2 regions of the Lactobacillus sp. ESL0228 genome follow, and region 2 is predicted to be linked to the other one. Evidence: predicted binding sites of a transcription regulator. Region 2 holds the regulator's gene; the other holds the start of a gene.
What was found. Region 2 encodes LexA, which represses DNA repair genes until DNA is damaged. Its sites were predicted from a motif close to CNAACANNTGTTNG; they were not measured.
Positions count from the first base shown of each region.

Region 1: a site for LexA is predicted at 3,328-3,341, ahead of F5ESL0228_RS06355 (sigma factor). Genes of this name have one in related genera too.

Region 1 covers NZ_REHJ01000009.1:27,683-44,366, reverse strand. The annotation lists gene gltX (glutamate--tRNA ligase) at 1-448, shown strand, start outside; gene cysS (cysteine--tRNA ligase) at 576-2,000, shown strand; gene F5ESL0228_RS06365 (Mini-ribonuclease 3) at 2,008-2,433, shown strand; gene rlmB (23S rRNA (guanosine(2251)-2'-O)-methyltransferase RlmB) at 2,420-3,175, shown strand; gene F5ESL0228_RS06355 (sigma factor) at 3,409-3,990, shown strand; gene F5ESL0228_RS06350 (hypothetical protein) at 4,062-4,280, shown strand; gene rpmG (50S ribosomal protein L33) at 4,458-4,607, shown strand; gene secE (preprotein translocase subunit SecE) at 4,615-4,785, shown strand; gene nusG (transcription termination/antitermination protein NusG) at 4,881-5,429, shown strand; gene rplK (50S ribosomal protein L11) at 5,553-5,978, shown strand; gene rplA (50S ribosomal protein L1) at 6,050-6,742, shown strand; gene F5ESL0228_RS06320 (phosphate ABC transporter substrate-binding protein) at 6,877-7,743, shown strand; gene pstC (phosphate ABC transporter permease subunit PstC) at 7,745-8,737, shown strand; gene pstA (phosphate ABC transporter permease PstA) at 8,744-9,637, shown strand; gene pstB (phosphate ABC transporter ATP-binding protein PstB) at 9,647-10,447, shown strand; gene pstB (phosphate ABC transporter ATP-binding protein PstB) at 10,460-11,215, shown strand; gene phoU (phosphate signaling complex protein PhoU) at 11,232-11,900, shown strand; ribosomal protein L10 leader region at 11,930-12,054, shown strand; gene rplJ (50S ribosomal protein L10) at 12,089-12,598, shown strand; gene rplL (50S ribosomal protein L7/L12) at 12,645-13,007, shown strand; gene F5ESL0228_RS06280 (class I SAM-dependent methyltransferase) at 13,167-13,787, shown strand; gene tadA (tRNA adenosine(34) deaminase TadA) at 13,787-14,302, shown strand; RNA gene ffs (signal recognition particle sRNA small type) at 14,331-14,424, shown strand; gene dnaX (DNA polymerase III subunit gamma/tau) at 14,480-16,264, shown strand; gene F5ESL0228_RS06260 (YbaB/EbfC family nucleoid-associated protein) at 16,276-16,605, shown strand; gene recR (recombination mediator RecR) at 16,606-16,684, shown strand, end outside.
Region 2 covers NZ_REHJ01000008.1:342,205-358,888, reverse strand. The annotation lists gene smc (chromosome segregation protein SMC) at 1-2,643, shown strand, start outside; gene ftsY (signal recognition particle-docking protein FtsY) at 2,646-3,899, shown strand; gene F5ESL0228_RS05205 (C69 family dipeptidase) at 3,921-5,345, shown strand; gene F5ESL0228_RS05200 (APC family permease) at 5,602-7,029, opposite strand; gene ylxM (YlxM family DNA-binding protein) at 7,358-7,699, shown strand; gene ffh (signal recognition particle protein) at 7,703-9,130, shown strand; gene rpsP (30S ribosomal protein S16) at 9,219-9,491, shown strand; gene rimM (ribosome maturation factor RimM) at 9,558-10,073, shown strand; gene trmD (tRNA (guanosine(37)-N1)-methyltransferase TrmD) at 10,063-10,788, shown strand; gene rplS (50S ribosomal protein L19) at 10,901-11,248, shown strand; gene F5ESL0228_RS05165 (nucleoside phosphorylase) at 11,338-12,102, shown strand; gene lexA (transcriptional repressor LexA) at 12,327-12,950, opposite strand; gene F5ESL0228_RS05155 (DUF896 domain-containing protein) at 13,088-13,336, shown strand; gene F5ESL0228_RS05150 (YneF family protein) at 13,406-13,621, shown strand; gene F5ESL0228_RS05145 (ABC transporter ATP-binding protein) at 13,694-15,448, shown strand; gene F5ESL0228_RS05140 (ABC transporter ATP-binding protein) at 15,450-16,684, shown strand, end outside.

The DNA.
Region 1 (16,684 bases), on a different contig from region 2:
CTTACAAGAGGCTGGATTAGTTGAAGAAACCCCATCACCAGAAAAGCTAGAGTGGGTTCGACAATTAGTAAATATTTATTCTGTACAAATGTCTTACACTAAACAAATTGTTGATTTAGCTAAAATATTCTTTGCTGCACCAAAAAATTTGGATGACGAAGAAATTGCTGAAATTCGTAAGGATGAGGCACGACCAGTAATTGAAGAATTTAAGAAGCAGCTTGAATTGATTCCTCGCTTTACTGCTACACAAATAATGAAGGCAGTTCAAGCAACACGTAACGAAACAGGAATTAAGGGTAGGCGACTCTTTATGCCAATTAGAATAGCGACAACTAGATCAATGGTTGGTCCTGGAATTGGAGAAGCTATGGAGCTTTTGGGTAAAGAACGAGTATTGCAACACTTAGACTTAACTTTAAAACAAATGAGTGAAAACGGCTTATAATTGCTTATCGAAATAGCGTATAACGTTCTTAAAGCGTGATACGCTATTTTGTTTTGAAAATTGGTGTTGAATGTGTTCTTTCTGTTAAAATAAAAAGAAAAGTTTAAAGAAAGGCAAGTTAGCCGCTGTGAAAATTTATAATACTTTAACTAAGACTAAAGAAGAATTTCGACCGATTACGCCTGGACAAATTACGATGTATGTTTGTGGCCCGACTGTATATAATTATATTCATATTGGTAACGCACGCAGTGTGATCGCTTTTGATACAATTAGGCGCTATTTTGAATATAAGGGTTACCAAGTTAACTATGTCTCTAATTTTACTGATGTCGATGACAAGATGATTGATGAGGCACGAGCGGAAGAGATTACAGTTCCTGAACTAGCTGCACGCTATATTCAAGCTTATTGTGAAGATATTCAAGCATTAAACGTTGAAAAAGCGACCATGAATCCACGGGCAACAAATGAAATTCCAGCAATTATTGACTTTATTAAGAAATTAATTAAACGAGGTTATGCTTATGAATCTAGTGGAGATGTTTATTATCGAACACGCAAATTTAAGCATTACGGAGAACTGAGCAATCAAAATATTGCTGAACTTGAAGCTGGTGCTTCTGAACATGTGAATCAAGAAGAACAACAACGTAAGGAAGATCCAATTGATTTTGCTTTATGGAAAAAGCAGAAACTACCAGATGAAATTGCGTGGGAATCTCCTTGGGGCAAGGGACGTCCAGGGTGGCATATTGAGTGCTCAGTAATGTCAACTAAGTATTTAGGTGAAACAATTGATATTCATGGTGGAGGACAAGACTTAGAGTTTCCACACCATGAAAATGAGATTGCTCAGAGCGAAGCAGCCACGGGTAAGAAGTTTGTACACTATTGGATGCATAACGGTTTTGTCACAGTTGGGGCTGGTCAAGAAAAAATGTCTAAATCTTTGCATAATTTTGTGACTGTGCATGATTTGTTAAAGACGACTAATCCGCAAGTTTTACGCTTTTTTATGGCTAGTGTACATTATCGCCGGCCAATTAATTATTCTGATAACAATTTAGCTCAGGCGAAAAATATTTTAAACCGGTTTAAAAACACACTAATTAACATTGCTTATCGTCTTAATGACCAGACTAACAGTATGGCTTCATCAATATTAGTGGCTAAAATAGCTCAGACTGAGGATCAATTTACTGAGGCAATGGACGATGATCTAAATGTCCAAAATGCCCTTGCAGCTATTTATGATTTACTACCAGAAATCAACGCTAATGTTGCATCTGCTTTTGCTGATAAGGATGCACTTAATAGGGCTCAACAATTGTTGATTACATGGTTAGGAATTTTCGGAATTGACGCTCAAAAATTGACTACTTCGGTTAGAAGAAAATCGGATGACGAAATCAGTAATTTAATTCAAGAGCGAGAAAAGGCACGAGCAAGTAAAGATTGGGCAAAAAGTGATGCTATCCGTGCACAATTAAAGAAAATGGGTGTTATGTTAGAAGATACCCCTCAAGGGACAAGGTGGATACGTGATTAAAAGAAAAATGACAGAAAGAAAAATCAATCCTGATACGTTAAATGGACAAACTTTAGCTTATTTGGGGGATGCAGTATACGAAATTGCTATTCGTGAACATTTAATTAAATGTCAGATTGTTAAACCGCAGGTTTTACAGCGTCAAGCTACGTACTATGTTTCGGCTAAGGCACAGGCAGCTTTGATTACAAAATTGCAAGCTGATAACCTTTTAACTGCTGATGAAGTAACAATCTTTCATCGTGGTCGTAACGCTAAGACACACACTAAAGCGAAGAATACAAGCCTGTCAACTTATCAATTGTCAACAGGTTTTGAAGCAGTATGGGGTTATTTGGAATTGTTAGGAGAAAAAGACCGTATTTTTGAACTAACCTCATGGTGCATAAAAGCAGTAGAAAATGGTGGGATAGATGAATATGAGTTCAATTAATAGTGATTTTATTTTCGGTAAGCATGCTGGACTAGATTTTTTAAAAACACAGGATGCTGAACGGATTAATAAAGTTTTTCTTCAACAAGGCGTACAAGAAAATTTTGCCAACGAAGTTTTTGAATTAGCAAGAAATAAAGGTGTGATTGTTCAGACCGTACCTAAAAATAAGCTGGATCGATTGGTAGCGGGCGAAAATCATCAGGGTCTAGTTTTAACGATTGCAAGTTTCGAATATACAGATTTAGCTCGGTTGTTAGACCAGTTAGATCAAGCAAAAGAAGATCCTTTTTTGTTAATGTTGGATTCAATTGAAGATCCGCACAATTTGGGTTCAATTCTGCGAACAGCTGATGCAACTGGAGTAGACGGAATAATAATTCCTAAACGTCATGCAACGGGGCTGACATCGGTTGTTGCTAAAACTTCTACCGGTGCAATTGACCATGTCCCAGTTGCCCGTGTTAATAATCTGGTTCAAACTAGTAAAATTTTAAAAAATAAAGGTTATTGGTTATTTGGAACAGATATGAATGGTATTGATTATCGTCGCTGGAACAGTAAAGGTAAGGCCGTGTTGGTAATTGGTAACGAAGGCAAAGGTATTTCACGGTTACTTAAAGAACAAATGGACCAAATGTTAACTTTGCCAATGGTTGGACACGTTCAATCGCTCAATGCAAGCGTGGCAACGGGTATAATGCTTTATCAGATGCTCAATAGTCGTAATCCGTTAAACTAAAGAATAAAAATACCCTGAAACTAAGTAATTAACAGTTTAATTATTTAGTTTCAGGGTTTTTTTATGTTGATTAAGATTATTTTGGTAATTATATTAACGTTGAAAATAATGTGTTTTAATGTTTTGTTGCACCAAAAATAAATTGTAGTATATAAACGTTTGTTCGATATTTTAGTAAGAAAAAGTTGCGTATTCTTCACCTCAAATACTAAGAAAGTTTGAGGATAAGAAGAATGGTCAGAAAAAAATCATTTGATGTAAACGCAGATGAAACGAATTTAATCTCACAGATTAAGGAAGGAAAAGACGATGCACTTGTAAAACTTTATCAACTATATTATCCGTTAGTATATAGTGTGAAGCAAAAATATTACGTTCGATATTATGATGACCAAGATTGGAATCAGGACGCATTAATTATTTGTCATGCCTCGGCTATGAATTTTGATCAAAGTAAAGGAAGATTTGGCAGTTATTATAAAACTAGGCTCACTAATCATGCTAAAACATTGGTCAGATATGATTCTGCTTACAGAAGAAAGGCAATGAATCAATCAGTTTCATTAGACGCGGCAAAAGAAAAGGGATTAGAACCGATAGCAAAATCAGTTATAAGCCCAAGTGAAATTCCATTAAGTGAATTATTAGCTAGTTTAATTGCCAGCTTATCTGATTTAGAAATTAGTGCTCTACTAATTGAGTTAGGGATTATTGATATAGAAGATGCCCTGCAAAAGCTTAAAGTGGAACGGGTTACAATTTTGCGTGCACGCTCACGCGTGTCACGAAAAATGCGCCATGTACTTTTAGATTAGTTATTTTAGTAGTCGGCACTAAAAAGGGGTATAATAAATAATTGTAGAATAATATTTAGGAGGTAATTAAGATGGCAGAAGAAGTTATAAAGACAGCATTGCTAGATCGTCACATGAAAGAAGTATTTGACTGGAGTGACTCTGATATTCCTGTTAGAGATGCACTTTGGGACTATTTTATGGAAAAAAATGGAAGAGATACTATCAAGACAGAAGAAGATATGCTTCCGTTTCTTGATGATGCTGACGACAAAATCGAATCCTTCGTAAATGAAAATCTTAAGAAGTAAGTCCGACTAATAAGATATTCTACGCTCAGTGGTCACGCTATATGTTGATCACCAATGGCCGCCCGCGATAGAGTGGCTATTTTTATTGAGACCATTTTACTAATTAAAGTGGCAAACTGTAATTAATTGCTTATAGAGATTTTTTTTGCTAAAATACAATAGTTTGGAAGTGAGATTATGGCAGTGAAAAAAGCATCCTTAGCCTGTAGCATTTGTGGCTCACGTAACTACTCGATCACCGCAAGTAAGAATCGCACTCAGCGGCTTGAGTTGAATAAATTTTGCAAGTATTGTGGTAAGATGACTTTACATAAAGAAACGAGGTAAGAGGATAATGATTAAATTTTTTAAGAGCGTTGTTGAAGAAATGCGATTAGTAACTTGGCCAAGTGCTAAGCAGAACCGTCATGACACGGGAATTGTTATCGGCTCCTCGATTTTGTTTGCATTATATTTGGGACTACTTGACTGGGCATTTAGCAGTCTAACTCAAATTGTTATGTGATAGCAAAATAAATTTATTTGTGTTAAAATATATAATCATTTATAACCTCTGACCTAGAGGTTTTTTGTTTGCCTTAAAAAGGAGAATCTGTAGTAATGGTTGAAACAATAAAAAAGCAATGGTATGTACTTCATACATATTCAGGATATGAAGATAAAGTCAAGTCGGACTTGCTATCACGTGCACAAAGTATGGGAATGCAGGATTATATTTTCCGCGTGATGGTTCCTGAACAAGAAAAAATTGAAAAAGTCAACGATAAGAAAAAAGAGATTGAAGAAAAAATATTCCCTGGTTATGTGCTAGTTGAAATGGTAATGACAGACGAAAGCTGGTTTGTAGTTAGAAATACACCTAATGTTACCGGATTTGTTGGCTCCCATGGTGGTGGATCCAAGCCTTCACCTCTTCTTGATGAGGAGGTTAATCGGTTATTGCGTCAACAAGGTGAGCCGGTTAAGCGTCCACAAATTGATTATGAAATTGGCGAAACAGTCACAATCATTGATGGTGCATTTAACGGTGTTGAAGGTAAGATCACAGAAATTCAACCTGATAAATACAAATTATTTGTTTCAGTCGAAATGTTTGGTCGAGCAACAACAACCGAGCTTGACTATGATCAAGTAAAGAAAATTAATTAAATTTTCAAATATTGCAAATTTGTTCAAACGATGGTACGCTATTAACGTAGTTTTATTATTGTGGGAGGAAGAGCAAGTTGCTTTTCCATTTTAACCACACACGGAATCAAGGAGGTTTTGACCGTGGCAAAGAAAGTTATTAACGTTGTCAAATTACAAATACCAGCTGGTGCTGCAACACCTGCACCTCCAGTTGGTCCAGCTTTAGGTCAAGCCGGGATTAACATTGTTGGCTTTACCAAGGACTTCAATGCTAGAACAGCTGACCAAAAAGGCATGATTATTCCTGTAGTCATCACTGTTTACGAAGATCGTTCATTTGAATTCGTAACTAAGACTCCACCAGCTCCAGTGCTATTGAAGCAAGCTGCTAAGATTGACAAAGCATCTGGCGAACCTAACACCAAGAAAGTTGGTAAGGTTACCAAGGCTCAAGTTAAGGAAATTGCTGAAACAAAGATGCAAGACCTTAATGCTGCTGATGTCGAAGCTGCTATGCGGATGATCGAGGGTACTGCTAGAAGTATGGGCATCGAAGTCGAAGACTAATCCTGTTATTTATAACATTTTAGGTGGGAGAGCTTAACGCTTGTTTGACCACATATTAAGGAGGAAATCACATGCCAAAGCATGGTAAAAAATATTTAGAAGCTGCTAAAAAAGTAGATTCAAAGAAAATGTATTCGGTTGCCGAAGCAATTAAGCTAGTTAAGGAAACCTCGTATGCAGGCTTCGATGCTTCAGTTGAAGTTTCATACAACTTAAGTGTTGACCCTAAGCAAGCAGACCAACAAATTCGTGGTTCAATTGTTTTGCCAAATGGTACAGGTAAGACTCAAAAAGTTATAGTTTTTGCAGAAGGTGCTCAAGCTGAAGCAGCTAAAGCTGCCGGTGCTGATGAAGTTGGTTCAGACGACTTAGTTGAAAAAGTTCAAAATGGTTACTTAGACTTTGATGTTGTTGTTGCTACACCAACAATGATGGCTAAAGTAGGACGCTTGGGTCGAGTATTGGGACCTAAAGGCTTAATGCCAAACCCTAAGACTGGAACTGTTACAATGGATATTGAAAAAGCCGTTAAGAATGTAAAGGCTGGTCAAGTTGAATACCGTGTAGACCGTCAAGCTGCAATTCATGCTGCGATTGGTAAAGTTTCATTTACTGATGAGCAATTAGTTGAAAACTTTGATGCTTTACGTGATGTTATTTTACGTGCGCGTCCTTCGGCTGCTAAAGGTCAATATATTAAGAGTGTAGCTGTAGCTGCAACCTTTGGACCTGGAATTAAGCTTGATCCATTAAACCTAGACTAAAATCAAATAAGACCAAAAGCAACTTTGCTGTAAACGCAAGTTGCTTTTTTTAAACCATTTTTCAAGGGAATATGATTGGTCAATTATCAATGTTTTGATAAACTAATAATGAATTTAATTGAGGGAAATGTATAATGCGAAAAAGTAATTTAAGCAAAGTGCTGGTTGTATTTTTGATTATATCGATTTTTTTAGTTGGTTGTAGCAAAAATAATAAGAAAATTACGATTGTCGGCTCAAGTGCCTTGCAACCCTTAGTTGAACAGGCTGGAAATGATTATCATTTATCCCATCTTGATAGTAATATTGTTGTTCAAGGTGGAGGTTCTGGTACTGGTCTTAGTCAAGTTCAAGCAGGGGCAGTTGAAGTAGGAACTTCTGATGTTTTTGCAGATACTCAAAAGGGAATTGATGGTAAGAAGTTGGTAGACTTTCCTGTTGCGGTGGTTGGTATTGTTCCAATCGTTAATAAAGGCGTTGGAATAAAAAGTTTGTCACGCAAACAACTTGCCGCTATTTTTACAGGAAAGATTAAAAATTGGCGTCAAGTTGGGGGAAAAGACTTGCCAATAATTGTTATTAATCGTTCTCGCGGTAGTGGAACAAGGACAACCTTTGAGGATCTTATCTTAAAAGGTCAAGAAGCCGTAAATTCACAGGAACAGGATTCTAACGGTAGTGTAAAGAAAATAGTTAATTCAACTCCTGGGACGATTTCGTACATTTCTTTTCCATATGCAAATGATTCTAACATTCAAAAGATTAATCTTGATCATGTAAAACCGATTAATGAGAATATTCGTACTAACAAGTGGCCATTATGGTCTTATGAGCACATGTATACTAAAGGAAAGCCTAATAAGGCAACTGCTGCTTTTATTAAGTATATTTTGAGTAAAAAAGTTCAGCAAGATTTAGTGCCAAAAATTGGTTATCTCAGTGTACACGAGATGGAAGTTACGCGTGACAGTCAAAATAGAGTTACGAAAATAGGTAATTAGCATGGCAAAAAAAGAACAAGATTTGCAAAAGGTTGTTGAAAAGGCAATTGCACAGCAGAAAGTACCACATGTTAAATTTAAGGGGATAGATCCTAAAAATATAGATATAGCACGTTTAACAAAACCATCTAAGGAAACAAAGCAAGAACGATGGGGCAAAGGTTTAACATTTTTGGCAATTGCTCTAATTGGTATTTTAATTGTGGCAATCATTGGTTTTGTGGGGATGCATGGACTTGCTACTTTTTTTGATAATAAAGTTAATATTTTCCACTTTTTATTTTCTACTGACTGGAATCCAAGTGCTGGAAATAATCATGTTGGTGCAGCTGCAATGATTGTTACTTCATTTGCGGTAACACTACTGGCTGCATTAATTGCGACTCCATTTTCAATTGCTGTTGCTTTATTTATGACAGAATATGAATCTGGTAAAAGAGCGGGACTGCTACAATCAGTTATTGAACTCTTAGTGGGAATTCCTTCTGTTGTCTATGGCTTTTTAGGCTTAACAGTTGTCGTTCCGGCTATACGAACAATTTTTGGTGGGACAGGATTCGGAATTTTAACAGCAACCTTAGTATTATTTGTGATGGTTTTGCCAACAATTACTTCTTTGACAGTCGATGCTTTTAAGGCTGTTCCCAAGGAATTGCGAAAATCCTCAGCTGCACTTGGTGCTACTAAGTGGCAAACAATTTTTCATGTCGTTTTACGAGCCGCAAGAGCAAGAATAATGACCGCAATTATTTTTGGAATGGCACGTGCTTTTGGCGAAGCTCTGGCTGTACAAATGGCTATCGGCAATGCGGTGCTAATGCCTTCTAATTTGGTTAGTCCAGCTGCAACTCTGACTAGTCAATTAACTAGTCAAATGGGTAATACGGTCATGGGAACCTTACCAAATAATGCTTTATGGTCTTTGGCATTACTCCTATTATTAATGTCACTATTTTTCAATTTCTTGGTTCACTTAATTGGAAAGAAGAGTTAGCAGCATATGAATTCAAAAAGAAATAACCGAATTGCTACAGGCATAATTTATTGTTTAGTCGGAATAGTAATTCTCCTATTAATCGGTATTATTGGCAATATCCTACTATCAGGTGTGACACACTTATCATGGCATTTCTTAACTTCAGCTTCATCTTCTTTTGAAGCAGGTGGAGGGATTAGAGATCAATTATTCAATTCACTGTATCTCTTAATATTGACCTTGCTTATTTCATTGCCAATTGCCCTTGGAGCCGCAATTTATTTAGCTGAATATGCTCCAGACAACTGGTTAACACAGATAATTAGAACAACAATTGAAATTTTAAGTTCATTACCCTCAATTGTAGTAGGTTTATTTGGATATTTAGTTTTTGTAGTCCAGTTTGGATTAGGTTTTTCAATTATTTCCGGTGCTTTAGCACTAACCTTTTTTAATTTACCAATATTAACTAGTAATATTGAAGAAGCGATTAAAGGGGTTCCCCAAACTCAGCGTGAAGCTGGTTGGGCTCTTGGCTTATCTAATTGGAAAACTATTCGTGGAATAGTTATTCCAGCTGCATTACCAGGAATTATTACAGGTGTTATTCTTAGTGCTGGTCGGGTATTTGGAGAAGCTGCAGCCTTAATTTATACTGCTGGTCAAAGTGGTTCAACGGTTGACTACACTAATTGGAATATGTTTAGTCCAACGAGCTTTTTAAATGTAATGAGACCTGCTGAGACCCTGGCTGTACATATTTGGAAAGTAAATACTGAAGGAATTATTCCTGATGTCAATATTGTGTCAGCTGCAACCTCGGCTTTATTAGTAATTGTAGTTATTATTTTCAATTTTGGGGCGCGAGCTTTAGGCAATTGGTTATATAAGCGGTTAACAGCTGCTAAGTTAAAATGAGGAAGTTTTATGGACAATTGGCAAGATCAGCCAAGATATATCAAATCATTTGCTGAAGGTGATTGTGCAATTTCTACACAAAACTTAAGTGTTTTTTATGGCGGTACAATTCAGAAATTATTTGATGTTAGTTTGGGGTTTAAGAAAAATACAATTACGGCTCTAATTGGTGCTTCTGGTTCAGGTAAATCAACATTTTTGCGTTCGTTAAATCGAATGAATGATCAGGTAGCACGTGTGGATGGGAAAATTATGTTTCATAATTTGGATGTTAACCAAAAAAAGATTAACGTTTACGAATTACGTAAAACAATTGGAATGGTATTTCAAAAGCCTAATCCGTTCCCTAAGTCAATCAAAGAAAATATTATTTATGCGTTAAAAGCAAATGGTCAACAAGATAAAGTTAAGTTAAATCAAATTGTAGAAGAAAGTTTAAGGGCAGCTGCTTTATGGGATGAAGTTAAAGATAAACTTGATCAAAGTGCGCTCGCTCTTTCAGGTGGCCAACAGCAAAGACTTTGTATTGCCCGAGCAATTGCATTAAAACCTGAAATATTGTTATTGGATGAGCCGGCTAGCGCACTTGATCCGGTTTCAACTGCTAAACTTGAAGATACGCTGAAGCAGTTACGCAAAAAATATACGATGGTAATGGTAACACATAATATGCAGCAAGCGTCTAGAATTAGTGAATACACCGCTTTTTTCCATCTGGGACATGCGTTAGAATATGACACAACTACTAACATTTTCACTAATCCGCAGGGAGAAGTTACAGAAAAATATATTCAAGGTAGTTTTGGCTAAAGGGGTGCAAGTATGACTAATGTGATGGAAGCGCAAAACGTTAAACTGAATTATGGCAATTTTGAGGCTTTGCATGGTATTACCCTGGCTTTTCCTGCTCAGAAGTTGACCGCATTGATTGGACCATCGGGCTGTGGCAAATCAACATTTTTACGTTGTTTGAACCGGATGAATGATGATATCGATGATATTAAGATTAGCGGCAAAATCTTGTTAGAAGGTAAGGATATTTATCACTCGCATCTTGACCTAGTTGCATTACGAAAAAAAGTTGGAATGGTTTTTCAGCAGCCAACACCATTTCCTTTTTCCGTTTTTGATAATGTAGCATATGGGCTGCGTGTAGCGGGAGTGAAAGATAAGCAGTTAATTGAAGAGCGAGTTGAAGAGAGCTTAAAGCAAGCTGCAATCTGGACGGAAACTAAGGATAGTTTACAAAGAAATGCTCTAGCATTTTCTGGCGGACAGCAACAACGCATTTGTATTGCACGCGCACTGGCTGTTAGACCAGAAGTGGTTTTATTGGATGAGCCCACTTCAGCACTTGATCCTATATCTAGTGCTGAAATTGAAGAAACATTAATGGGATTAAAACAAAAGTACACTTTTATTATGGTGACGCATAACTTGCAGCAGGCAAGTCGAATTTCAGATCAAGTTGCTTTTTTAATGAATGGTGAATTAATAGAATCTGGTTCGACACAGGAGATGTTTTTAGCACCGCACAAAGAAATTACTAGTAATTATCTTAACGGTCGATTTGGTTAAACTGGAGTAAACAATTATGCATGAAATATTTTTAGATGAATTAAAAAAATTAAACGCCAGATTTATGGAAATGGGCGTCCTTGTCAATGATTTAATTGACAAGGGAACAAGATCATTTGTTGCCCATGATAAAAAAATGGCACAAGAAATGATTGAAGAAGATAAAGAAGTTGCCAAGGAAGCAGTTAAAATCGAAAAAAAGGCCCTAGATTTAATTGCGCTACAACAGCCCGTTGCGACGGATTTTAGAGTAGTAATTAGCATTTTGAAGGCGACCACTGATTTGGAAAGAATTGGTGAAAACGCCAATAGTATTGCTGTTGAAACTGTTCGGGTAAAGGGAAACCCACGAATTGAAGAAGTAGAAAAAGTCATTTCAGGTATGACTCATCAAGTGCGAACTATGTTAATTCAAGTTTTAACTGCATATGTTCAAGAAGATGAAAAGACTGCACGTGAAATGGTTGAGGGTCATGAAGAAATTTATGATGATTATAAAAAAGCTAGAAAAATGATTATTGATGGTGTTGAACAAGACCAGAACGTAGCGGTTGCATCTGCTAGTTACTTTGTTATTATCAGATTACTTGAAAGAATTAGTGACCATATTGTGAACATAGCAAACTGGGTAATTTATAAAGTGTCTGGTGAATTATACGAATTGCTTGAGGTAAATTCGAAATAACTTGCATTAGATAGTCGTTCCTGCTATACTTAACAAAGTAAATTCTACCTAAGACTCGGGTGGTTCAATACCTTAATTTCCCGCCGAGGCCAGAAGATAATGAAGATGAGAAAGCTCCATGTCTTGCTTGGCATGGAGCTTTTTGGCTTTATGGAATTTATTAATAAATTTGATGGAGGTGAATTTGATTGAGTAAAGCTGCTATTGCTGAAAAAGAAAAGTTTGTTGAAGCGTTTGCTGAAGAACTTAAGGCTGCAAAGGCGATCTTGGTAATTAATTATCTTGGCTTAACTGTTGAAGAAGTTACTAACATGCGTCAAGAACTTCGTGATAACGATGTTAAGATGAAAGTCATTAAAAACACTTACTTAAGACGTGCGGCTGCTAAGGCTGGCATTGAAGGTCTTGATGATACTTTTGTTGGCCCAACTGCTGTTATTTATACTGATAATGCAGATGACATTACTGAACCAGCTCGTATTGTTTCTAAGTACGAAAAGGATTTTGACGTTATCGACATTAAGGGTGGTGTGCTTGAAGGTAAATTGACTTCTAAAGAAGAAATCAAGGAACTTGCTGCTATCCCTGGTCGTGAAGGTTTATTGTCAATGCTTGTTTCTGTATTACAAGCACCTGTTCGTAACGTTGCTTACGCCGTTAAGGCTGTTGCTGATTCAAAAGATGAATCTGCAGAATAATTAAATTGATTTTTAACTAATACTAAATTTCGGAGGATACATAAGTATGGCTTTAGATACTGAAAAGATTATTGAAGACTTGAAAAATGCTTCAATTCTTGAATTAAATGACCTTGTAAAGGCTATTGAAGATGAATTTGGCGTTTCAGCAGCTGCTCCAGTTGCTGCAGCTGCTGCTGGTGGTGAAGCTGAAGCTAAGTCAAGCTACGATGTAGAATTGACTGCCGCTGGCCAAGAAAAGGTTAAGGTTATTAAGGTTGTCCGTGACATTACTGGACTTGGCCTTAAGGACTCAAAGGATCTTGTTGATGGCGCTCCTAAGAACGTTAAGGAAGGCGTTTCAGAGGACGAAGCTAACGACATTAAGGCTAAACTTGAAGAAGTTGGCGCTTCTGTAACTTTAAAATAGTTACAGTCCAACTGGACAAGTTAATAAAAAAACGCGTGTTTGCAATTTGCAAGTGCGCGTTTTTTGTTGACAATTAATATTTAAGCAAATAAAGTTTGCAAATATTGCTGTGTCCGCTAAAATTATTTAGATATAGACTATTTTAGAATCGAGTAAATTATGACTGATCAAAAAAATCAAATGTATTATGCGGCAAATCCAATGGCTGACCATGATGAACGCTTGATTGATTATCATGTAGACGGAATTGACTTGAAATTTACCACGGATGCAGGAGTTTTTTCAAAAAAACGAGTAGACTATGGGTCTGGCGTTTTAATTAAGGAAATGGTAGAAATAGCATTTCCTATCGCTAACATTTTAGATGTTGGAACTGGTTATGGACCATTGGGATTATTTGCAGCAAAGTTATGGCCAGAACAAATTGTTGAAATGGTCGATGTTAATGAGCGTGGATTGAAATTGGCACAAAAAAATGCTGCTTTAAATGGAATTAGTAATGTGAAGATTTATTCTTCTGATGTTTATAATCAAGTTGAACCAACAAAGAAGTTTGGTCTTATACTGACTAATCCACCAATTCGCGCTGGTAAGAATGTTGTATCTGATATTTTAACGGGAGCTAAAGAGCATTTGGTTGAAAATGGTATTATTTTAGTGGTAATCCAAAAAAAACAAGGTGAACCAAGTGCTCGTCACTTGCTTCAAACCACATTTGGCAATTGCACGATTTTGAAACGCGATAAAGGTTACTATGTGTTACAGGCGGTGAATCACTAATGGAATTTACGAAAGCTGATAAGGAAAAATACATGCAGTTGGCGTTTGTGCAAGCAAAAAAAGCACAGGAATTGGGTGAAGTACCGATTGGAGCAATCGTAATTAGTCCAGACGGCCAAGTTATTGGAAAGGGTTATAATCGGCGTGAAGTAGAGCAAGATGCAACGCAGCATGCCGAAATGATTGCTATTAGAAATGCTTGTACTGTAATAAATACATGGCGTCTAATTGATTGTAGCTTATTTGTAACGCTTGAGCCTTGTCCGATGTGTGCAGGCGCAATTATTAATTCACGTCTAAAAAATGTTTTTTACGGTGCATTAGATCCCAAGGCTGGGGCCGCAGGTAGTGTAGTTAACTTATTTGATATTGCTAAATTTAATCACCATCCTAATGTAATCCGTGGATTGTATCGAAAAGAAGCAAGTCAGATGATGAAAGACTTTTTTAAAGAAATTAGAATTAGGCAAAAGCATGCTAAAGATAATGAAAAAAGCAAAATTTTAGCAAAATAGTGGAAAATTTAACAAAAATACGGTATCATACTTTGTGGGCAATGTTCGACCTCTGAAGCGTGTCAGGACCGGAAGGTAGCAGCACTAAGGTTGCTTGAACATGTGCCTTTTATTAGACATTTACAAACTCTTAACTCTTTCAAAGAGTTAAGAGTTTTTTACTAGGAAAGAATATCAATGGCTTATCAGGCATTATACCGCAAATGGCGACCCCGCACTTTTGATAGTGTCGTTGGTCAAGAAGATATTACGAATACTTTAAAACATGCAATAAAGCGCGGCACAATTTCACATGCATTTTTGTTTGCTGGTCCACGCGGTACTGGAAAGACTTCGTGCGCCAAAATTTTTGCCAAGGCATTAAATTGTACTAATCTTAAGGACGGTGAGCCATGTAATAGTTGTGTTAACTGTCTTGCAGCCGATAAAGGAGCAATGGCCGATATTATAGAAATAGATGCTGCTTCTAATAATGGTGTTGATGAGATTCGTGAGATTAGAGATAAGGTTAAGTATGCACCTACGCAAGGAAAATATAAGGTTTATATTATTGATGAAGTTCATATGTTGTCAATGGGTGCATTTAATGCGCTATTAAAGACATTGGAAGAGCCACCAGAACATGTCGTTTTTATTTTGGCAACAACAGAATTGCAAAAAGTTCCTGCAACGATTATTTCCAGAACACAGCGCTACAATTTTAAGCGAATTTCACAAAAAGACCTTGAAAAGAGAATGAAGTACATTCTTGATCAAGAAAAAATTAAATATGATGACCGGGCTTTGACTGTTATTGCCCAAGTTGCTGACGGTGGAATGAGGGATGCTTTAAGCATTTTAGATCAACTACTTAGTTATGAAAAAGAAACGGTTGAATATGAGGCTGCCCTTGAAATTACTGGATTCGCGGCTAAGGAGGATGTTGAAAAACTCTTTTTATCAATCTTACAAAAGAATGTTGACAAGGCATTGGAACTGGCACAATCTGAACTGCAAAAAGGAGCAAGTTCTAAAAATATTTTGAATGAATTAATTGATCTTGCTACGAATGCTTTGATGGTTGTTAAAACTAATGGAAATAGTCAAGGAAATTTTTTAACAGCAGACTTTACGAAAAAAATTAAAGATATTCCATTAGAAAATTATTTTAAATTAATATCCTCTGCTAATACAGCATTGAACAATTTGCGTTATACTAATCAGCAGCAGATTCCGCTTGAAGTTTTTCTGGTTGAAAGTACCAATATTTCTGCGACCATAGTTTCTCCACCTAGAACAGAAATGGTAAGTAACAAGAATAATAATTTACAATCTGAAGTTTCGGCCTTAAAAAAACAGGTTGTATCGTTAACAGAACAAGTAGCGAGAATTAGTCAACATCACAATAATAGTAGTCAGATTTTTCATATTGATGATGGTGATAATCGTATTTCAAAAAAGGTAAGTGCGCCTGTTAAAGAACAAAAACCGTCGAAAAAGCTGATTAAAAATAAGCAGCATAACCAGAAAAATCGTGAACAGGTCTATCAAGTCTTAGAAAATGCAACTAAACATGACTTGCAAGCAATTAAAGATATTTGGCCTGATTTGCAATCCGTTCTACAAGTCTCGCAACGAGCTCTGTTAGATGTTTTGGAGCCAGTTGCAGCCAGTTCAAGTCAAGTTGTGATGAAATGCAAGTATACCCTCTGGTTTGAAAAAGCAAGTTCTGATGATGATTTGCTGACTATTCTGACCGAACAGATTGCTAAATTTGCTAAACATGAATATCAAATTGTTCTTGTTCCGGATGAAGATTGGTTTACGGTTCGGAAGGACTTTTTACAAGCACATGGAACTGAACTGCTAAAGCGCAAGAAGCAGGTAAATAATGAGAATCAACAAGAAGAAGTAAAAGTTGAAAAAGAAATTGTGGAAAAGGCCAAAGAAATATTTGGCGATGCAGTTAAGGTAAAAGATTAAAGGAGATAATTATGAGTAAAAGACCTAATTTTGGTTCAATGGGTGGCATGAATATGCAACAAATGATGAAGCAGGCGAAGAAGTTACAAGAACAAATGGCCCAGGAACAACAAAATATCACTGCTCAAGAATTTTTAGGTAAATCTGCTGATGATTTAGTTGTTGCTACTTTTAGTGGTGATCGCAAATTGAAGAAAATTTCTATTAATAAAGATGCTATTGATCCTGATGATCCAGACATGTTGCAAGATCTTATTATTGATGCAGTTAACAAAGGGTTAACAGAAATTGATCATGCAACACAAGCAAGCATAGGAAAATATACGAAGGGTATGATTTAATTGCAATATCCAGCGCCGATTGCACATTTAATTGATGCATATTTGAAATTACCAGGTATTGGAGAAAAAACGGCAACAA
Region 2 (16,684 bases):
GAGCAAAGTAAACAATACAATGAAGCGACTAAAAACGAATATCAAACAGAATTAACAGACTTAAATGGTCAGGTAAAAGAATTAGAACATGAATGTGCTGAACTCACTTTTAAAGAGCAAAAGTTAAAGGCGGAGAAGCAGCAGTTAAAAGGTCAAAGAGAAAAGTTGACTGTGCAACTTGATGCAAATCCTGACCAATTAAATCAAAATTTGGATGATTTGCGAGCAGAATATATCCAATTATTACAGGACCAAACATCAAATAATAATGAGATCGTCTATTTAAATTCAGAATTAAAAAGAACTGTCGATGATCATTCTAATCAAAATAATGACGTAACAATGCAGTTAGACCATGGCTCAGTGGAATTGAAACGATTGGGTGAACAGGGCAAGATTTTAAGGCAAAAATCCCAAAATGAACAAGTTACGCTAACGAAATTAATTAATCAAAAAAATGATAATCAAAGTAAGTTATCTAATGTTCAGCAAATATTAGCAGACAACAGCCAGCGCTACCGGGAAATAAAGGCACGTTTTGAAGCACTTGAAAATATTCGTAAACGGCATGAAGGATATTATTATGGTGTAAAAACTGTTTTAAATAACTTAGATAATTATCCAGGAGTGATTGGAGTTGTAGGTGAACTTATTTCATTTCCAATCGAATTGGAAGCTGCAATGACAACAGCGCTTGGTGGTGGTGTTCAAGATTTAGTTACTAGTTCTAAATTAAGTGCACGCGATGCAATAAATCGTTTAAAGAGTAACCATGCTGGTCGGGCAACTTTTTTGCCACTTGATGGGTTGAATGAATATACAATCCCAACTTCGACCAAAAAAATCCTTGATTCTTATACAGGTTACCAGGGAGTAGCTAGTGAATTAGTTAAAACCACTGTTGTACAAGATATTAGGCCTGCAATTAATTATTTGCTTGGCAGTACAATTATCGTTGATACCATTGATAACGCATTAAAAATGCATCAACGAATTGCTCGCTATCGAATTGTAACACTTGACGGAGATTTGGTTTCTCCTGGTGGCTCAATGACAGGTGGCGCACGTAATCAAAAAAATAATTCTCCTTTGCAGACTGTTGCTGAGCTCAATCAATTAAAAGCAACGCTTAGTAAACTGGAAAGACAGTTAAAAAAAGATCAAGTTAGCTATAAAGAGTTGGCTTCTGTTGACCAAAAGCTAAGTCGAGAAATTACTGAAGTTCAAGAAAAATACCAAAATTATAAACAAGAATTAGCTGAAGTTGAGTTATCGTATCGAAACCAGAAAAAAGAGGTTAAAAGATTAGAGAAAGCAAATAAGTTGTTTAAAATAACTCAAAAACAGCATCAACAACAATTAAAAGAGCTTCAAGAAAAAATCCACATTACGAAAAAGAAAAAAGAAACTTTTGTTGAACAAATTGAACAACAAAAAATAAAAATTGATTCTCTACAAGAAAAAATCAAAAACTTTACATCTCTTAATCAACATATACAAGATCAATTAGCAGAGCTTGATCCCAAGATTGCTGTTTACACAAATAAGCTAGAAAATATTGCTAAGCAGCAAGTTGAAAAGCAGCAGCACTTAACGCAACTACAAACTCAAATTAAGAATTTGACTAATAAGTTAGAGGCTATTAGCCATAATCGTGATCTTGATCAGCAGAAAAAGCAAATCTTAGAAGCACAAACTAAAGAGGATACTATTAAACAAGTAAAACTGCAACAACAAGTGACCAAGCTCAGTGCCCAACTGGGACAATTTGATGCTAAAATTAGTCAGCTTGATCAAGTTGCAAGTCGTAATTATGATTTACGCAAAAATGCTGCAAATGAGCAAGAAAATTTTTCAGTTAAAATAGCACAATTAAATAGTAAAATAGATCAAAGACTTGAACAATTACGCAAGAATTACTCTTTAACTTATGAGGCAGCACTTGCGCAGTCTGATTTAGAAAATGATGAACAAACCAGGATGAAGCTACAAAAGAGTGTTAAACTGCATCAAATGTCGCTTGAAGATATTGGTCCGGTAAATCTGAAATCTATTGCAGAATATGAAGATGTAAAGAAAAGATTTGATTTTCTAAATAATCAACAAAATGATTTATTGAGCGGACGTGACAATTTACGAAAATCAATGGCTGAATTGGATCAAGAGGTTTGTGTCAGATTTAATAAAACTTTTAGTGAAGTTGCTAAAAACTTTATGGAACTATTTCCAATTGTTTTTGGTGGAGGAAAAGCCAAACTTGTTTTAACTGCTCCAGATGATTTACTTAATACGGGAATAGAAATTATTGCTCAACCTCCAGGTAAAAAACAACAAAGTCTTAGCCTATTGTCAGGTGGAGAACGAGCTTTAACGGCAATTACTTTATTGTTTGCAATGCTTAAGGTTAAACCTGTTCCATTTTGTGTGCTTGATGAAGTTGAAGCAGCACTTGATGATGCTAATGTGACACGTTTTGCTCAATTTTTGGAGAAATATGACTTGCACACACAATTTATTGTCATTACACACCGAAGAGGTACAATGGAACAAGCAGATCAGCTTTATGGTGTTGTGATGCAAGAATCTGGGGTTTCACAAGTATTGTCAGTGTCGTTAAGAGAAATAAAAAATGAGGTAAATTAAAATTGGGTTTATTTGATAAAATAAAAAAGTCTTTATTCGGTAACAATGATGACGAAACAGCTATTAAAAAGACGGCAACAGACCAAAAAGAAAATACCGAGGAAATTGACCAAGATGTAAAAACTGTATCAAGCGATGAAAAAAGTGGGAAAAATCTCCTTTTAAAACAAACTGAAACAGATAAAGAATCGTCTTCACTGCAAGATCACCAACCAAATGGTGACAATAAGTTTTCTGAAAAGACAACAGCAAATAATACATCTCAAGAAACAATTGTCGACGAAAAAAAATCAGATAAAAATAATTCTCAAGTTCAAGAAACAGCTAGTGCAGAGTTGTACGAAAAAGGATTAGAGAAAACTAATAAGGGTTTTGGTTCACGACTGAATCAATTTTTTGCTAAGTTTAGAACTGTTGATGAGGATTTTTTTGATGATTTAGAAGAATTACTGATTGAATCTGATGTTGGCTATGAAACAGCTGAAACTTTAACAGATGAACTTAGAGATGAAGCTAAGTTACAAAATGCCAAGTCACGTGATGATTTGAAAAAAGTAATTGTGGAAAAGTTGGTTGATTTATATGATCAAAATGGAGATGCAGCTAGCGAAAAATTGCGCTTTCATGCTAATGATCAGCCCACTATCTATCTCTTTGTTGGCGTAAATGGTGCGGGTAAGACAACCACAATTGGCAAATTAGCTAAACGATTTAAGGATCAAGGTAAATCGGTTATTTTAGCGGCAGCAGATACTTTTAGAGCCGGTGCTGTCGAGCAACTTGTAGAATGGGGTAAACGGGTCAATGCTCCGGTTGTTACAGGAAAAGAGCAGGCTGATCCCGCATCGGTGGTTTATGATGCAACAAGTAAAGCCCTAGCTGAACATGTTGATTATTTATTGGTTGATACAGCTGGCCGTTTACAGAATAAAAAAAATCTAATGAACGAATTGGAAAAGATTGAGCGTACAATAAAAAAGCTGGCACCAAATGAGCCAACCGAAACTTTACTAGTTTTGGATGGTTCGACTGGGCAAAACGCTTTATTGCAAGCAAAAGATTTTGATAAATCCACAAAGTTAACTGGTTTAGTTTTGACTAAACTGGATGGTTCTTCTAAAGGTGGTGTTGTCTTAGCAATACGTAATGAGATGAAATTACCAGTTAAACTAGTTGGATTAGGTGAAAAGGCTAGCGATTTGGCTGACTTTGATGCTGCAAATTATGCTGTTGGTCTTTTTCATGATTTAATATAATAAGAATAAAGGAGATTTTTTATGAAAGAATACAGTGCATGTACAACAATTTTAGTTGGAAAAAAAGCATCAGTTGATGGTTCAACATTGATTGCGCGAAATGATGATACTTTTAGACCAATTACTCCACAAAAGTTTATCATTGAGCCAGCAGTCAAAGGCGAAAAGGGCCGTAAAATTAAATCTTGGCTTAATAATTTCAGAATGGACTTACCGGAAAATGCTCAGGCGGTTCCAGCTGTTCCGAATGTTGATTACAAAAATCGAGGATATTACGATGAAAGCGGCATTAATCAAGAAAATGTTGCTATGTCATGTACCGAATCAACTTATGGTAATGAACGTGCCTTAGCTTACGACCCACTAGTAAAGGATGGTTTGGATGAAGACTGTATGCAAACGGTGGTTTTACCATATATTCATTCAGCTAGAAATGGTGTTGAGTATTTAGGTAAGCTGATTAAGAAGTATGGGTCACCAGCCGGTAATTCTGTTTTGTTTAGTGATAAAGATGAAATTTGGTATATGGAAATTGTTACCGGTCATCATTGGGTTGCACAACGAATTCCTGATGATGCATATGCAGTTGCAGCTAATCGGGTTTCAATTGAGCAAGTTGATTTTGATGATCCAGACAACTTTATGTGGAGCGATGGAATTCAGGACTTTGTTTCTAAAAACAATCTAAATGTTGATCATAAAGGATGGAATTTCCGTCATATTTTTGGTACTTATAGTCAACAGGATCGTTTTTATAACACTAACCGTGTTTGGTATGGTCAAAAATATTTCAATCCTGAAATTGAACAGGATCCAACTGACGGTGATCTGCCATTTATTCGGCGAGCAGCAAAGAAAATTACTCGTGAGGATATTGAATTTGTATTGGGCAGTCACTATCAAAATACACCGTATGATCCTTTTGGTAAAGGAACTGAACAAGAAAAGCATCGTTTTCGTCCTATTGGTTTAAATCGAACACAAAATGCTCATATTCTTCAAATTAGAAGTGATGTTCCAGAAGATAAAGCAGCAGTTATGTGGTTGTGTATTGGTGGTCCTACTTTTACGCCATTTGTGCCGTTTTTTGCTAATATGAATGATACTGATCCATCATATAGCAATACTTCAATGGATTATAATATGAATGATGCATGGTGGTATTATAAGTCACTTGCGGTGCTTGTAGAAAGCCACTACCCACAATTTGTACAGCTAGATACAGATTATTTGAAAGAATTAAATCAATATTATCGTAGTAGAGTTAGTGAAGTGATTGCTAAAGCTGGAAATAAAACCGGTGCTGAATTAACGGAATACTTAACCAAGGCTAACCAAGAAACGGTAGCATATACGCGCAAGCGTTCAGAGCAACTATGGGGACAAATGATGATTGAGTCCATCAAGATGTCCAAGTTGACATTTAATATGGATGCCAACTTATAATGGATAAATTGGAAAGCTAGTTAAAATACATATTTATAATTTATTAAGCACTAAGCATCTAGATGATTAGTGCTTTTTATTTATCATTGTACTTTCGCTAGTCGCATATAAACGCCTTTAATTTGTTACTGCAAACACGGTAAGCAGAATCATTGGATTTTATAAAAGCGTTGCTTAAATTTTTTTGTACCAAAAAATGTCAAGCTAGTTATTAGCTTGACACTTTTACTATATAAAAATCGCTATCGTTAATTTGTTATTTTCTTTCGGTAATATTAGAATGATAAATTCCGTATAGAAAATAAATTAACATTCCCGCTATTGTCCAAAACAGCATATATTTTTTAGCCTGATTATCTAGTCCCCAAAAAACAGCGAAAGAACCTAGAAAAGCTAAACAAGGTAAGAGGGGATATAGTGGCATCTTAAAAGCTGGGTCAGCAATATCCTGACCTTCACGAGGTCTTAATTTATAAATCCCAATTGAAACGAACATGAACGCAATTAAGGTTCCTGCAGAAACAAGTTGAGTTAGAAATGAGAAGGGAATAAAAGCTGAAATAATAATAGCAACAATTGCAACTGCCCAAAGAGAATTTTCTGGGCGGTGGTCTTTATTTAGGTTACCTAGTTTTTGTGGTAGCATCCCGTCACGACCAAAGGAATAAACTAGACGGGAACTGGCCATACATAATCCAATTAAGGCAGTAAACATTCCTAAAACGGCAATTGATTGAACAATAATTGCAATTGATCCATGACCTGTTTGTCTTAAAGCATAACCAACTGGTTCAGCTGAATTTAGGTATTGCTGATATGGCACCATTCCAACCAAAACAAGACTTACAGCGACAAATAAGATAACTGCAATTAGCAATGAACCGATGATTCCGCGCGGCATTGTTTTTTGGGGATTGACAGCTTCGGCAGAATTAGATGCGATAGCATCAAATCCTAGAAACGAAATGTAAATCATTGATACACCGGCGTAAATTCCTTGCCAGCCGCCAAAAGCCCCATGACTAGTAACACGATATTGTGGGATAAATGGTAAAAAATTGGCTTTTTTAACAGCTGTTAATCCAACAATTACGAACAATAAAATTGCCATTACTTTGATTATGACTAAAATGTTTTCAACCTTTGATGCTTTGGAAACACCAAAACTAACCAGAAATGCTGCAATTAAAATTGCAATTAGAGCAACTAAATCAAAAATACCTCCATTAATACCCAATGGATTTGCTAAAGTATTGGGTAATTTCCAACCAAGTGGTGCAATCAGTGCACGTAAATTAGCCGATAGTCCGGAACTGATAAAGGCCATACCGATTAAGTATTCTGCTAGTAGCGCCCATCCGGAAATCCAACCCCAAAATTCGCCAAAAATCACATTAATCCATGAGTAAACTGAGCCTGCAAAGGGCATGGCAGCTGCCATTTCGGCATAAGCAAAAGCAACTAAACCTGCTACAATTGATGCAATAATACATGAAATTGCAACAGCAGGACCAGTATGCAGGGCGGCAACTTCTCCTGGTAATGTAAAAATGGATGTTGAGACAATCGTTCCAACTCCTAATGCTAAAAAATCCCGGACCTTTAAAGTTCGATTTAATTGACCATCTTTTTGCTGGTAAATAGTGGGATCTTCTTTCCGATTCATCGTTTTCCATAAATTCAATATATATTCTCCTTGCGACTTTGAATTTTATACTTGTAGAAAGTAAAGCAACATATCCAGTAGGTACTGTGCAAGTTCTGACAGGTTATCTAAAGTAAAAAACGGTACCAAAGTTATAATCCCCCAAGTACCGCCACTGATTTGCATTAGCTTTATGATTGTTTTTACTAGCTTCATAATAAGTTTACTAAGTAAAATAACCAGTGGTAATGATACCGATATTTTAGCTGAAAAGCAAGTTTTATTATTATAAGTAGATTTACTAATTAATAATGTTCTAAATCGTCAAGTAGGCACTTTTTTGCTATACTAATTCAAGGTGAGCGTAATGGATGAACTCGAAAAAAATGAAATTATAGGCGATCTTTATGCATATTATGGCAAGCTTTTGACAAAAAACCAACAAAATTATTTTGAAGACTACTATTACAATGATCTTTCTTTAAGTGAAATTGCAGATAATCATCAAGTTTCACGTCAAGCAGTTTATGACAATTTACGTCGGTGTCGCAAACTTTTACAAAATTATGAAGATAAATTGCAGATGCAAAAAGATTATCATGATATTGAGCAGGGTCTGCTTACTTTGATAGAATTAGTTAAAAAAGCTAAGCAGGACCAAGCTTTAACAGTGATAAATGAACTAATACAGAAAATGAGGGAAGAGTAATCGATGGCTTTTGAAAATTTAAGTGAGAGAATTCAAAAAGCACTTCGGAATTTAACTGGAAAAGGCAAAATTTCAGAAGAAGATATTAATAATGCTAGTCGTGAAATTAGGCTGGCATTATTAGAAGCGGATGTTAATTTTAAGGTCGTTAAAGACTTTATTAAAACGATTAAGCAAGAGGCTTTAGGTAAAGAAATACAAGAAAGTTTAAACCCCGGTCAACAAGTTATCAAGATCGTTAATGATGAATTAACTAAGATAATGGGGTCAAGTGCTACTAAACTGATTAAATCAAAGCATATTCCGACAATCATTATGATGGTTGGTTTGCAGGGTACGGGTAAAACTACTACTGTTGGCAAATTAGCAAAACGCCTAATGAATCAAGAAAAAGCACGACCGTTATTAATTGCCGGTGATATTTACCGTCCAGCTGCTATTGAACAGTTGCAACAAATTGGTAATAATCTCCAAGTCCCAGTTTATAGTGAAAAAGATCAAACTAATGTTGCTCAAATAGTTCAAAATGGATTAGAGCTGGCCAATCAAAATAAAAACGATTATGTTATCATCGATACTGCTGGTCGTTTAGAGATTGATGAACCATTAATGAAAGAACTGGAAGAAGTCAAGAAGGTTGCCCAACCTGACAACATTCTTTTAGTTGTTGATGCAATGACTGGACAAGCTGCAACAGATGTTGCCAAAGGCTTTGATACTCGCCTAGATATCACTGGCGTTATTTTAACTAAGCTTGATGGTGATACACGTGGCGGTGCAGCTTTGTCAATTAGAGCGGTAACTGGTAAGCCGATTATTTTTACTGGACAAGGGGAAAAATTAGAAGATTTAGAACCATTTTATCCAGATCGAATGGCTTCAAGAATTTTAGGCATGGGCGATGTATTAACCTTAATTGAAAAAGCTCAGCAAGATTATGATGCTCAGAAAGCTGAAGCAGTTGCCGAAAAGATGAAGGAAAATACGTTTGATTTTAATGATTTTGTCGACCAATTGGAACAGGTTGAGAAGATGGGTCCCCTTGATCAAATAATTAAAATGATTCCAGGAATGGCTAATAATCCGCAGCTTAAGAATATGAACTTTGATAAGAAGCAAATTGTTTATGTTAAAGCAATAATTTCATCAATGACTCAAGCCGAGAGAGAGGATCCTGATTTGCTTAATCCGAGTCGGCGTAGAAGAATTGCCTCAGGTTCTGGACGACCAATCGTGGAAGTTAATCGCATGATTAAGCAGTTTAAGCAGGCCCGTGATATGATGAGCAAAATTACCAAGGGCAATTTTAAAGGAATGGATAAACTTCCTGGAATGAATTCACCAATGGGTAGAATGGCAATGCGTCATATGGGCAAAAAATTCAAGAAAAATAAGAAAAAACGTATGAAGGTTAAACGCTATCGTTCATAACAAAATCTTCTGTTAAGCAAAAACACTTTACACCAAAAAACAAAAGTGCTATATTATATTTCGTAACTTTTAGGAGGATATTAAACTTATGTCAGTAAAAATTCGTATGCGCCGTATGGGTGCCAAAAGAAAACCATTTTATAGAATCGTTGTTGCCGATTCAAGAATGCCACGTGATGGTCGTTTCATTGAAGAAGTTGGCTACTACAATCCAGTTTCTGAACCAAAAGAATTGAAACTTGATGAAGATAAGATTTTTGAATGGCTGAAGAAAGGTGCTCAACCTTCCGACACAGTCCGTTCACTTCTTTCTGGTGCTGGATTAATGAAGAAGTTGCATGATTCAAAATTCAACAAGTAATGATTTGTTAGTTAAAAGTTTGGAGCCAACTGCTTCAAGCTTTTTTCTTTTGAGTTAGGAGAAAAAATGCAATTTTACGATGTTGCCCGTATTTTAACGACGCATGGATTAAAGGGAGAATTAAAGGTTGATGTGATTACTGACTTTCCGGAGCAGCGTTTTGCTAAAGGACAGCAATTATATTTAAAAAATCAACTTGAGCAAGTTTTAACTGTAGCAAGTAGTAGACCTTTCAAACAATTTTGGCTAGTTCAATTTACCGAAATAAGTTCACTTGAGGCTGCCGAAAAATTGAAAGGTAAAACTCTCGTGGTTAGTAAGGAAGATCAACATGATTTGCCACAAGGTGTTTACTACTATCGAGATATTATTGGTTGTCAGGTAGTTGATAATTTAACGGGTAGTAATTTAGGTATAGTTACTGGAATAGAGTCTCCTGGAGCTAATGATGTTTGGGAAATTACAGAAACTTCAGGTAATGAATATTTAATTCCATATATTGATGAAGTTGTTAAAAAAGTCGACATTGACTCTAAAAAAGTCTATGTTGAACTGTTGGAGGGTTTACGCGATGAAGATTAATGTGCTTACTCTTTTCCCAGATATGTTTACGCCGTTACAAACTTCAATGCTAGGTCGCGGTCTTGAGGATAATAAATGGCAATTAAACTTAGTCAATTTTCGTGATTTTACGTCTGATGTCCACCATCATGTTGATGATTCTCCTTATGGTGGTGGTGCTGGGATGGTTTTGCAGATTATGCCAATAAAAAAAGCACTTGCTTCTTTAAAAAATAAAGGGAAAGTGATCATCACGGCACCTCAAGGAAAAATTTTTAATCAAAAAGTTGCTCAAAATTGGTCGCATGAAGAAAATTTAACCTTTATTTGTGGACATTATGAAGGCTTTGATCAACGAGTTTATGATATGGCTGATGAAGTTGTTTCAATTGGTGATTACGTTTTAACTGGTGGTGAATTACCCACGATGAGTATGATAGACGCTACTGTGAGATTAATACCGGGCATTTTAGGAAATGCCGCGTCACCAGTTGATGAAAGCTTTGCTCAAGGATTATTAGAATACCCACAATATACTAGACCGGAAGAATTTGAAGGAATGAAAGTACCTGAAGTATTGGTGTCGGGTAATCACCAAAAAATTGCTGAATGGCGCCGAAAAGAAGCATTGCGGGTCACATACTTGAAAAGACCAGATTTATTGCAAAATTACGAATTTACTGACCGAGAAAAAAAGATGTTGGCGGAAATTAAACAAGAAGAAGACCGGACTTGATTTTAAACCGTTAATTTGCTAAGATAATGCAGGTGCGAATTACAAGCATTAATAATTAGGGGTGTTCCGCTGGCGTAATAGCGTTTATGAATGCCGAAGAAGGAGAATAATAATGGATCCATTAATTCAAGAATTGACTAAAGACCAATTACGTGATGATATTCCTAAATTCCGCGCTGGTGACACTATTCGTGTTCACGTCCGTGTTGTTGAAGGTACTCATGAACGTATTCAGATGTTTGAAGGCGTTGTAATCAAGCGTAAGGGTACAGGTATAGCTGCTGCTTACACTGTACGTAAGATTGCTTCTGGTGTTGGTGTTGAACGTACCTTCCCAGTTAATGATCCACGTGTAGCCAAGGTTGAAGTATTGCGTCACGGTCGTGTACGTCGTGCTAAGCTTTACTACTTGCGTGAACGTCATGGTAAGTCTGCAAGAATCGCAGAGAGACGTCGTTAATCAAATAAAAAGAACTATCTTTTTGATAAGGATAGTTCTTTTTTTATGCTAAAATACCAGTAATCTTATTTTAGCTAGGAGGTTTTAAAGTGCAACAGCCATTTTTATTAGATTTTGACGCAAATCGAAACGCAGTACTAGAGCCAGACCATGAAAGAAGTAAAGTGAACTATCACTTTCACCGAAAATTGTTATTTGCATTTATTACAAAGGACGCAATAAAACAATTTTTAATAGTATATCCGCATCGTTTAATAGGACAATTTGATTGCTTTGAAGGTAAAACCCCCATTTATGAAGTTGAAATTGGTCAAGAGAAAATCACATTTTGTCAAGCCAAACTGGGTGCTGCAGCTGCCACGGAATTACTTGATTGGCTAATTAGTTATGGGGTTAAGCAAATATTAACGATTGGTTCGGCTGGAACATTGGTTGACCTTCCAGAAGGTTATTTTTTATTACCAACTAAAGCAATTAGAGATGAAGGTACTTCATTTCATTATATGGAAGCCAGCAACTTTGTTGACTTAAACTCAGCTTATTTAAGCCGAATTGAATTTTTAATGAAACAAAATGGTTTAAAAGCTAAGAAAGTTTTAACCTGGACAACTGATGGTTTTTTCAGAGAAACGGCTCAAAAAGTTCAACAATTTAGAAAACTTGGTGCTGCTTGTGTTGAAATGGAGTGTGCAGCCATGGCTGCATGTGCTCAATTTCGCCGAGTTGATTTTGCTCAAATCTTATTTACTGCAGATTCATTAAGTAGTATTGAATGTCACAAAGATAGGGGCTGGGGACTGGATGCTCATGAAACTGCTCTCACTTTAGCGGCTAAAATAATTGCTGATGTTTAAGTAAACTTTGTGAAAAATATGGTTGTGAAACCTATATGAAACAGCAGAAAATTTCACAATCCAAAGAAAAAATATTGTTATAGCAAGGTTAAGCATGCAAAAAGCTCCAAAAATTTGTGAATTCATGATATTTAATTAATGTGGAAAAATATAAAATGTCGACTATTAAAAAACCGTAACAGTGAAGTTACGGTTTTTATAAAGCTATTATCAGTTGGGTTACTTTAAATAATACTGTTGCGATACAAGCCTATAACTTTTCCAAGAATATGAACACTTGATAAAATAATTGGTGACATTGAATCGTTCTCTGGTTGAAGACGGTAATGGTTCTTTTCTTTATAGAAACGTTTAACAGTTGCTTCGTTTTCATCTGTCATGGCAACGACAATTTCACCGTTAGTAGCAGAACTTTGTTTACGCACAATTACATTATCACCGTTTAATATGCCAGCATTGATCATGCTTTCGCCGTGTACCCTAAGCATAAACAGGTCACCCGCGTCATTTGCTAAGTCTGGAGGTAGAGGAAAGTAGTCTTCAATATCTTCTACGGCAAGAATCGGTTGCCCTGCCGTAACAACACCTACAATTGGAATTTCTGATGGCTTTACACCAAGCGCATTCTTTCCAGCTTCTGTTATTTCAAGGGCACGCGGTTTGGTTGCATCTTTAATTAGTAACCCTTTTCGCTGCAAGCGCGCTAAGTGACCATGAACCGTCGAAGTTGAAGATAGATCAACTTCATGGCAGATTTCACGGACAGTCGGTGGGAATCCACGTTTTTGAACCGTGTCATATATGTATTGAAGTATTTGTAATTGTTTAGAGCTTTGTTTGGTAGTCATAGATTTCTCCCATGTAGCGGACTTAATTTTAATGTTATTTTACCAGATATAACTATCAAGTACAAACAAACGTTCTAATTATTAAACCTTTTTTTATTTGTAAAAATAGGTTAGACTTTTAAACCAAGAGGTGTAACATGACGAAAGATAATGAAAAAAAATTAACAAATAGAATTAATGAATTGTACCACAAGAAAAAATCTGTCGGACTAACCGATGAGGAAGAAAGAGAGCGTCGGGAACTGCATAAGAAATTTATTGCGAATTTTCGGGCTGGATTTAAACAAGATGTTGAGAATTTAGTCATAATTGACAAAAACGGTAACGAATTAACATCTGAAAAAGCAAAAGCAGTTCAACGTAAAAAAGGTTTAAGAAAAGATTAAGTTAGACCTTTAAATTTATGTGATTTTTAGGTAAGATATACCTATTGGACAAATTGAGGTGATTATTTTATGAAATTGGGATTAGCGATCTTTTTAATAGTTATTGCACTTTTAATAGGTCTAGTTGGAGGCTTTTATGGTGCTAGAGCATATATGAAGAAATATTTTAAGGATAATCCACCAATCAGTGAAGATATGATTGTTGCCATGATGTCACAAATGGGACAAAAGCCTTCGGCAAAGAAGGTTAACCAAGTGATGAACATGATGAAGCATCAAAAATAAAAGGTCTTACTAGATTGAAATTAAAGACGAGGATTTATTCTCGTCTTTTTATTTAGGCAAGATAGGTGAAAAATGGGTATATTTTTTAAATTAAAATGGTTTTTTAAACAAGAAAAAAGGAGATATATAATTGGAGTTGCATTTTTAGCTTTAACTTCTGTGGTCAATTTAGTTCCACCAAGAATTTTAGGGTTAATGGCAGACCAATTAAATCAAGGGTACATTAGTTGGCAAGAATATGCTGTATTAATTTTTGCAATTCTTATTGCTGCATTATTATTATATGGTTTTCGTTATTTTTGGCGTAAACAAATATGGGGTGGAGCCGCTAAGCTTGAACTTAAACTACGTTCAAAATTATTTCGTCACTTTATGGAAATGGATCGAACCTTTTATCAACGGCATAGAACAGGTGATTTAATGGCACATGCAACTAATGATGTCTCAGCTGTTCAATCAGTCGCTGGTGAAGGCGTTTTGACACTAGTTGATTCATTAATTATGGGAATTTCAACAATGGTGGCAATGATAATATTTGTTAATTGGCGTTTGACAATTGTTGCCTTAATCCCTTTGCCATTCTTAGCGTGGGGCGCACGTAAACTTGGTGATCAACTGCATGATTCTTTTGATAAATCACAGGCTGCTTTTTCTAGGTTAAACAATAAAACTCAAGAATCAGTTTCTGGCATAAAAGTTTTAAAGACCTTTGGTCAAGGAAAGCAGGATACTGAAGCATTTACACAAATGGTCAATGATACGATCAAAATAAACAAAAAAGTTTTTAAATGGGATGCAATGTTTGATCCGTTAGGAACACTGCTAATTGGCTTGACATATACTATTACCATTATTTATGGTGGAATCATGGTTGCTAAGCACACTCTTTCTATTGGACAATTAGTATCTTTTATTGCGTATATTGGCAATATGGTTTGGCCAATGTTTGCGATTGGCTATTTGTTTAATATTTTAGAACGTGGTAGTGCAAGCTACGATAGAATTGAAAAACTATTAGCAGAAAAGCCGGCCATCACAGATGATGGAGCAGATCAAACAATTACTTCGGAAGACTTGACTGGAGACTTAAGGTTTTCAATTAAATCATTTGCTTATCCAGATGAACCTACAATTCCTGTTTTAGAAAATATCAAATTCAACTTAAAACCAGGTCAGACATTGGGTATAGTAGGAAAAGTTGGCTCTGGGAAGTCGACGATTATTGAATTACTTTTGCGTGAATTTGATCGTTATGATGGACAAATAACAATTAATGGATATGATATTCGTGAAATTCCCCTTAATGTGTTGCTGCGAGAAATATCATATGTGCCTCAAAATAATTATCTATTTTCAACAAGTATTCAGAACAATATTTCATTTTCCAAAGTAAATGCAGATGAGGCAGATGTTATTGCAGCAGCTAAAAAAAGTGATTTACATAATGATATTTTACAAATGCCCGGAGGCTATAATACTTTAATTGGTGAAAATGGAGTTTCACTTTCTGGGGGCCAAAAACAACGGATGTCAATTGCACGTGCCTTGTTAAAGCAGAGTCAGATTTTAATTCTAGATGATGCATTGTCAGCGGTTGATGCCAAAACTGAAATGACAATTTTAAAAGCATTGAATAAGGAACGACAAGGAAAAACAACGTTGATTGCTACACATAGATTAACTTCTGTCATGAATGCCGATTTAATTTTAGTTTTAAAGAACGGTAGAATTATCGAGCAAGGAACTCATAATCAGTTAGTGTCTGCAAACGGTTGGTATAAAGATACATGGAGTCGTCAGGAACTAGAAGAGAAAGTAGGTGAATAAGGTGGATAATCAAAATTCGAATCAATCAGTATGGTCTCAGGAAATACCTGTTAAGGAGCAACTAAGTATTTTAAAGAGGCTGTTGCATTATGTATTGTATTTTAAAAATGAAATGATTATTGCAGGTGTTGGTGCTTTTCTAGTTAGTGTAATCAACATGCTTTTGCCATATGGATTACAGTATTTTCTTGATAATTTTCTAGTAAAAGTAAATGTCACGACTCAAATAATTTTATTTGGTGGCTTATTATATGCCTTGGGTTCAGTTATAAAAGGCTGTTTACAATTTACATATGAATATTTCTTTTCGTTAGGTTCAGAAAAATCATTAGAATTTCTAAGAGTTAAGCTCTATCAAAAATTGCATCAATTGGGAATGCGTTATTTTGATCAAACTCCAGCTGGTTCAATTGTCTCACGTGTGACTAATGATACGATGACACTAAGCAATTTTTTAACAGTATTAGCTAGTGTTGTTATTTCAATTTTTTCGGTTATTTCTGCCCTTGTTGCAATGTTTTCTACCAATGTTGTTGCTGGCTGCATTGTTCTAGCATTTTTACCAATACTGTTAATAATAATCTGGTTATATTCAAGAAAAAGTTCAAAGTTATATCGCAACTACCGTGAAAATCTGAGTCGAATTAATACCAACTTAAATGAGTCAATTGAAGGAGTTTCTCTAATTCAGCAATTTAAGCAGGAAAAGAGAATGGGTCAATACTTTGAAAATGAAAACTTTGCATTAATGAAAACCCGGTTTAGTATGATTACGTTAAATTCAATCCTATTGTCACCGTTAACAAGTTTGTTATATTCGTTAGCATTGGCTTTGACATTAATGTATTTTGGTTATCCTTTACGACAAACTTTTGTTCCAGCTGGAGTAGTTTATGCATTCTCACAATATATTTCACAATTATTTAACCCTATATCAAATTTAATGGATCAAATGACTTTCTTTCAAGATGGGATAGTTGCCGGAAAAAGAATTTTTCGTATTCTCGATGATACTAATTACGAACCACAGCAAGATGAGCAACTTGGATTAACTATTACCAAAGGAAAGATCGAATTTAAGCATGTAAGTTTTTCTTATGATGGAAAAAACGAAATACTACATGATATATCGTTCACAGTAAATCCAGGGCAAACCCTAGGTATTGTTGGTCATACAGGATCTGGGAAAAGCTCAATCATTAATGTGATGATGCGTTTTTACGAATTTTATCAAGG